Regions from separate parts of the Micromonospora parva genome, predicted to be linked through region 2. Evidence: predicted binding sites of a transcription regulator. Region 2 holds the regulator's gene; the other holds the start of a gene.
What was found. The regulator HrcA, encoded in region 2, represses chaperone genes, less so after heat shock. The targets are predictions, from matches to a motif close to GGTTNGCACNCTCNNNNNGAGNGTGCNAACC.
Positions count from the first base shown of each region.

Region 1: the regulator HrcA is predicted to act here: its motif matches at 1,518-1,548, upstream of groES (co-chaperone GroES).

Region 1 is NZ_JBEZFX010000003.1:260-3,827, reverse strand. It holds gene ybaK (Cys-tRNA(Pro) deacylase) at 1-215, opposite strand, end outside; gene AB0C03_RS08455 (THUMP-like domain-containing protein) at 226-1,422, opposite strand; gene groES (co-chaperone GroES) at 1,682-1,996, shown strand; gene groL (chaperonin GroEL) at 2,067-3,568, shown strand, end outside.
Region 2 is NZ_JBEZFX010000017.1:74,451-78,018, reverse strand. It holds gene dnaJ (molecular chaperone DnaJ) at 1-859, opposite strand, end outside; gene hrcA (heat-inducible transcriptional repressor HrcA) at 935-1,957, opposite strand; gene AB0C03_RS30580 (DUF4870 domain-containing protein) at 2,183-2,806, shown strand; gene hemW (radical SAM family heme chaperone HemW) at 2,857-3,568, opposite strand, start outside.

The DNA.
Region 1 (3,568 bases), on a different contig from region 2:
TCCAGCTCCCCGGTCACCGGCACGACCGCCACGGTGAGCGCCCCGTCGACAGCGGTCACCAGCGACTTGAACACCCGCTCCGGCGCCACGCCGAGCGCCACCGCCACCAGCGCGCCGTAGTTCGGGGCGTCCGGCGACACCCGGTACGGATGGGTGCGATGCGCGATCCCACGCTTGACCAACAGTGCCGTCGCCGGCGTGCCCTGTCCCGCCACGGCGACGACGTTAGTGGACCGGCCGGCCGATGAGCACCGTCGGTGCGCCGTCGACCCGGGTGAGCACCAGACTCGCCGCCTCGTCCCCGGCCAGCCGCAGGTCCTTGCGGAGCTGCTCCGGGACGAGCGCCGAACCCCGCTTGAGGATCTCCACGCGGCCCACCCGCCGGTCCCGCAGCAGCGCCCGCAGGCGCTTGAGCGAGAACGGCAACACGTCGGTGATCTCCAGACAGCGCGCGTACGGGGTGCGGGTCGGCTGGTCGGCGTAGAGGTAGGCGATGCTCGGATCGGCCAGGGTGGCGTCCAGCTCGGTGGCCAGTTCGGCGACGAGATGCGCGCGCACCACCGCCGGCTCCGGGTCGTACAGGTAGCGGCGTACCGGCCCGACCGGCGCCTCGGAGGCACCCGAGCCGGTGAGCTGGGCACGGTGGATCTCGCTGCCCCGCTGCCGGTAGAGGGTGGCGCGGCGGGGCACCTCCGCCAGCTCACCGCACCAGAGCGCCGCCTCGACCAGGTCACCGTCGACGCCGACCCACTCGGCCTCCGCCCCGGCCGGGATGAGCCCGTGGTCCAGGCCCGGCGCCACCTTCACCACAGTGCGCGGCACCCGCTCGGCCAGCCCGGTCACGAAGTCCCACGGCGGCGAGTAGGCGCGCGGGTCGAAGATCCGCCGCCCGGTGCCGCTCGTGCGGCGGGCCGGGTCGCAGAAAACGCCGTCGACCCCTGACACGTCGAACCCGGTCGCGTCGCCGCACTCGACGGTGAACAGCTCGGCCAGGCCGGCCGCCGTGGCGTTGGCGGCGGCCATCGCGGCGGTCACCGGGTCGGCCTCCACCCCGTACACCCGGATGCCGGCACGGGCGGCGGCCAGCGCGTCGGCCCCCAGCCCGCAGCCGAGGTCGGCCAGGGTGCGCACGCCGGCCGCGGACAACCGGGCGGCCCGACGGTCGGCGACCACCCGGCGGGTGGCCTGCTCCAGGCCGGGGCGGGTGAGGAACATCCCAGCGGCGGCCGAGCCGAACTTGCCGACCGCCCGGTGGCGCAGCTCGGCCTGGGTGAGGGCCGCCGCGGCCAGCGTGGGCGGCACCCCGGCCGACCGCAGCGCCGAGGCCGCGGCCAGCGGGTCACCGCCGGCCAGCCCGGCCGCCGCGGTGAGCGCGGCCGACCCCTCAGGGGTACGCAGCGCCGCCAGCTGATCGAGATCCACCCGGTCATTGTCCCGGCCGAGCCGGAAATCCTGGCTGGCGGGGCGCGACGCGCTGGCACTCTCCTTGACGGAGTGCTAGCCACGGAATAACCTGCGATTAGCACTCTCACCCTGAGGGTGCCAGCTTCCGGGTCTCGCGACCCGGGTGCGCACGCCAGGCGGACCGGCACCCGCGACGACGGCACCGCCCGGTGGCATGAGGCAGATTGACGCTGGCCAGCCCCGCTGGTCAGCAACGAAACCAGTACCCCAGGAGGGTATGCCCGTGACTACCGCGACCAAGGTTGCGATCAAGCCGCTCGAGGACCGCATCGTGGTCCAGGCGAACGAGGCTGAGACCACCACGGCGTCGGGCATCGTGATCCCCGACACCGCCAAGGAGAAGCCGCAGGAGGGCACCGTCCTCGCTGTGGGCCCGGGGCGCGTCGACGACAACGGCAACCGGGTTCCGGTTGACGTTCAGGTCGGCGACACCGTCCTCTACTCGAAGTACGGCGGCACCGAGGTCAAGTACGCCGGCGAGGAGTACCTGGTGCTCTCCGCCCGCGACGTCCTCGCGGTCATCGAGAAGTAAGCAACCGATCAGTGCCACTGCCCCGGTCCGGCTCGCCGGGCCGGGGCAATGGCGCTTCGAAGGGACATTAATGGCGAAGATCCTGAGCTTCTCGGACGACGCCCGGCACCTGCTGGAGCACGGTGTCAACGCCCTCGCGGACGCGGTCAAGGTCACCCTCGGCCCGCGCGGGCGCAACGTCGTCCTGGACAAGAAATTCGGTGCGCCGACGATCACCAACGATGGTGTGACCATCGCCAAGGAGATCGAGCTCACCAACCCGTACGAGAACCTTGGCGCGCAGCTGGTCAAGGAGGTGGCGACCAAGACCAACGACGTCGCCGGCGACGGGACCACCACCGCGACCGTGCTGGCCCAGGCCATGGTCCGGGAGGGTCTGCGCAACGTGACCGCCGGGACCAACCCGGCCGGCCTCAAGCGGGGCATCGACGCGGCGGCCACCAAGGTCTCCGAGGCGCTGCTCGGCAAGGCTGCCGAGGTCACCAGCAAGGAGTCGATCGCGAACGTGGCGACGATCTCCGCGCAGGACTCCACGATCGGCGATCTGATCGTCGAGGCGATGGAGCGCGTCGGCCGCGACGGTGTCATCACCGTCGAGGAAGGCTCGATGCTCACCACCGAACTGGACGTGACCGAGGGTCTCCAGTTCGACAAGGGCTTCATCTCGCCGAACTTCGTCACCGACCTGGAGAGCCAGGAGTCCGTCCTCGAGGACGCGTACATCCTGGTCACCACCCAGAAGATCTCGGCGATCGAGGAGCTGCTGCCGCTGCTGGAGAAGGTCCTGCAGAACAGCAAGCCCCTGCTGATCATCGCCGAGGACGTGGACGGCCAGGCGCTCTCCACCCTGGTGGTCAACTCGCTGCGCAAGACCCTCAAGGTCTGCGCGGTCAAGGCCCCGGGCTTCGGTGACCGGCGCAAGGCGATGCTCCAGGACATCGCGATCTCCACGGGCGCCGAGCTGGTCGCCTCGGAGCTGGGCTACAAGCTCGACCAGGTCGGCCTGGAGGTGCTCGGCACCGCCCGGCGCGTCGTGGTCGACAAGGAGAACACCACGATCGTCGACGGCGGTGGCCAGAAGGCCGACGTCGCCGACCGGGTGTCCCAGATCCGCAAGGAGATCGAGGCCTCCGACTCCGAGTGGGACCGGGAGAAGCTGGCCGAGCGGCTGGCGAAGCTCTCCGGTGGCATCGCCGTCATCAAGGCCGGCGCGGCGACCGAGGTCGAGATGAAGGAGCGCAAGCACCGCATCGAGGACGCCATCGCGGCGACCAAGGCAGCGGTCGAGGAGGGCACTGTGCCCGGCGGCGGCGCCGCCCTGGTGCAGATCCTCTCGGTGCTCGACGACGACCTGGGCTTCACCGGTGACGAGAAGGTCGGCGTCTCGGTCGTGCGCAAGGCGCTCGTCGAGCCGCTGCGCTGGATCGCCCAGAACGCCGGTCACGACGGCTACGTCGTGACGCAGAAGGTCGCCGACCTCAGCTGGGGCAACGGCCTCGACGCCGCCAAGGGCGAGTACGTCGACCTGGTCAAGGCCGGCATCATCGACCCGGTGAAGGTGACCCGCAACGC
Region 2 (3,568 bases):
GCCGGGTGCCGAGCGCGGCGGCGGTCATCGGCACGGTGACCCGGCAGTGCAGGTCGTCGCCCTTGCGCGAGTAGACGTCGTGCGGACGTTCGTGGATCTCCACGTAGAGGTCACCGGCGGTGCCGCCGCCCGGGCCGACCTCGCCCTGCTGGGCCAGCCGGATCCGCATGCCGTCCTCGACGCCGGCCGGGATCTTGACGGTCAGCGACCGGCGGGTGCGCACCCGGCCGTCACCGGCGCAGGTGGGGCAGGGGTGCGGGATGGTGGTGCCGTAGCCCTGGCAGACGGTGCACGGCCGGGCGGAGACCACCTGACCGAGGAACGTCCGCTGCACCGACTGCACCTCGCCCCGACCGCCGCACGCCTCGCAGGTCGCCAGGTGCGTGCCGGCGGCGGTGCCGGCACCGGAGCAGGTGGTGCAGAGCACAGCGGTGTCGACGGTGATCGGCGCCTCGACGCCGAACGCCGTCTCGTGCAGGTCGAGTTCGAGTCGCAGGATCGCGTCGGCACCCGGGCGGGTACGCGGCCGAGGGCCACGGGCGCCACCCGCCGCGCCGCCGAAGAACGCGTCCATGATGTCCTGGAAGCCGACGAACGGGCCGGCTCCACCGGGGCCGCCCGGGCCACCGGCGCCGCCACCCGGGGCGAGCGGGTCGCCACCCAGGTCGACGATCTGCCGCTTCCGGTCGTCCGAGAGGACCTCGTACGCGGCGTTGATGTCCTTGAACTTCTCCTGAGCCTCCGGGTCCGGATTGACATCCGGGTGGAACTGGCGTGCCAGCTTGCGGTAGGCGCGCTTGATCTCGTCATCGGAGGCTTCCCGGCTCACACCGAGAATGCCGTAGTAGTCCCTGGCCACTGCGTTCCGTGTCCTCATGTTCGTCTCGCGTTGCGCCGGTCGGCGGCCGCAGCCGGCCGCATCGGCCCTGACCAATCAGTTCTGGGCCAGCAACTCGCCCACGTAGCGTGCCACGGCGCGCACCGTGGCGATGTTGCCGGGGTAGTCCATCCGGGTGGGCCCCAGCACCCCGAGCCCGCCCACGATGGTGGTGCCCGGGCCGTAGCCGGTGCTGACCACCGAGGCGGCGCGCAGGTTGTCGAACTCGTTCTCGTCGCCGATCAGCACCCGGGTCGTGCTCGGCTCGGTCTCACCGATGAGCTTGAGCAGCACGACCTCCTCCTCCAGCGCCTCGAGGATCGGCCGCAGCGAGCCCTGGAAGTCGAGCAGCCCGCCCCGGGTGAGGTTGGCGGTGCCGGCGAGGGCGATCCGTTCCTCGTGCCGTTCGACGAGCGTCTCCAGCAGCACGCTGGCGAGCGTGGTCATGGTCGGTCGCAGCCCGGTCGGCGCTTCCTCGACCAGCGCCTGCACCAGCGGTGGCGTCTCGGACAGCCGGGCGTTGGCGAGCTTCTCGTTGATCAGTCGGCGCAGGTCGGTGACGTCGTCGGCGGGCACCGGCCCGGGCAGCTCCACGAGTCGCTGCTCCACCCGGCCGGTGTCCGCGATCATGACGAGCATCAGCCGGGTGGTGGAGATCGGCACCAGCTCCAGGTGACGCACCGAGGAGCGGGCCAGGCTCGGGTACTGCACGACGGCGACCTGCCGGGTGAGCTGGGCGAGCAGCCGCACCGTGCGGTGCACCACGTCGTCGAGGTCGACAGCGCCGACCAGGAAGCGCTCGATGGCCCGGCGCTCGGCCGGGCTGAGCGGCTTGACCCGGGACAGCCGGTCGACGAAGAGGCGGTAGCCGCGGTCGGTGGGCACCCGGCCGGCACTGGTGTGCGGCTGCCGGATGTAACCCTCCTCCTCCAGCACGGCCATGTCGTTGCGGACCGTCGCCGGGGAGACCCCGAGCTGGTGCCGCTCGACCAGCGCCTTGCTGCCGACCGGCTCCTGGGTGGAGACGTAGTCTTCGACGATGGCGCGGAGCACTGCGAGTTTCCGGTCGTCGAGACCCATCCTCCGCACCTCCTGTCGCACGTCGGCCGCCGGCGCCCTGGGCCGGCCGAGCCGTCCTGGCACTCGACTGTAGCGAGTGCCAGTCTACGTCGGCAGGCCCGCCGACGCGATGATCAACGGCCACCGGTCGGTGCGGCCCGCGCCACCGCACTGGGCCGATCGGCCCGCACTGCCGGGCGGTGTCGCTCTGGTGCGGCGTTGCCACGGGCCCCTACCGTGACATCCATGACTGAACCTCCTCGCCCTCCCGGTTCGGGTGAGCCCGGCAACTACCCGCCGGAGCCGACCTCCCCGGGCCCGTTCCCGTCGGCCGAGCCGCCCACCGCACCACTGTCGGGCGCACCCGGCCCGGCCGGCTATCCCCCGGCCGGTGGCTATCCGCCTCCCACCGGTGACCAACCGACGTCAGGTGGCTACCCTCCGGCAGGCGGCTACCCCCCGCCCGGGGGCTACCCGCCCGGCGGCTATCCGGCCGGTGGGGCCTACGGCAGCCCCGGCGGCGGCTACGCCACCAACGAGGACAAGACCTGGGCGTTGGTCGCCCACTTCGGCGGCGCGCTCGGCGCGCTGATCAGCTTCGGTCCGCTGGGCTTCGTCGCCCCGCTCATCGCCTACCTGGCCCGTGGCCAGCAGTCGCCGACCGTCCGGGCGCACGCCCTCGCCGCCCTGAACTTCCAGATCCTCTGGTCGATCATCGCGTTCGTGCTGCTCTTCGTGAGCTGGTGCCTGCTCTTCCTGCCCAGCATCGCCGTCGTGGTGATCCAGATCCTGTTCGGGATCATCGCCGGCGTGAAGGCCAACGAGGGCACCCCGTACCGCTACCCGATGACCGCCAACTTCATCAAGTGAACCGGGCCGGCCGCTCCCCCGGCCGGTTCGGCACACCGCCCGCCCTGCGCTCAGGGCAGCAGATCGCGGACGACCGCGTCGGCGAGCAGTCGCCCGCGCACTGTGAGCACCGCCCGGCCGGCGGCGTACTCGTCGGCGGCCAGCAGGCCGCCGGCCAGCGCCCGCTCCGCGCCGGCCCGCCCGGCGGCGTCGAGCACCGCCAGCGGGAGACCGCTGGCCAGCCGCAGCCGCAGCATCACGTCCTCCATGTGCGCCTCGTCGACAGTGAGCACCTCCCGGGCCAGCCCGGGAGACGCACCGGCGGCCAGCCGCTGGGCGTACGCGGAGGGGTGTTTGACGTTCCACCAGCGCACCCCGCCGACGTGGCTGTGCGCCCCCGGGCCGAGGCCCCACCAGTCCGCGCCGGTCCAGTAGAGCAGGTTGTGCCGGCACCGGGCCTGGTCGCTGCGGGCCCAGTTGGAGACCTCGTACCAGGAGAACCCGGCCGCGTCGAGCGCGGCCTCCGCCGCCAGGTAGCGGTCCGCGGCCACGTCGTCACTGGGGTACGCCAGCTCGCCGCGCCGCATCCGGGCGGCGAGCCGGGTGCCGTCCTCGACGATCAGGGCGTACGCGCTGACGTGGTCCACCCCGGCGGCGACCACCTGCTCCAGCGAGGCGGCGAAGTCCTCGGCCCGTTCCCCCGGAGTGCCGTAGATCAGGTCCAGGTTGACGTGCGCGAACCCGGCGTCGCGCGCCTCCAGGGCGGCGGCGGTGGCCCGGCCG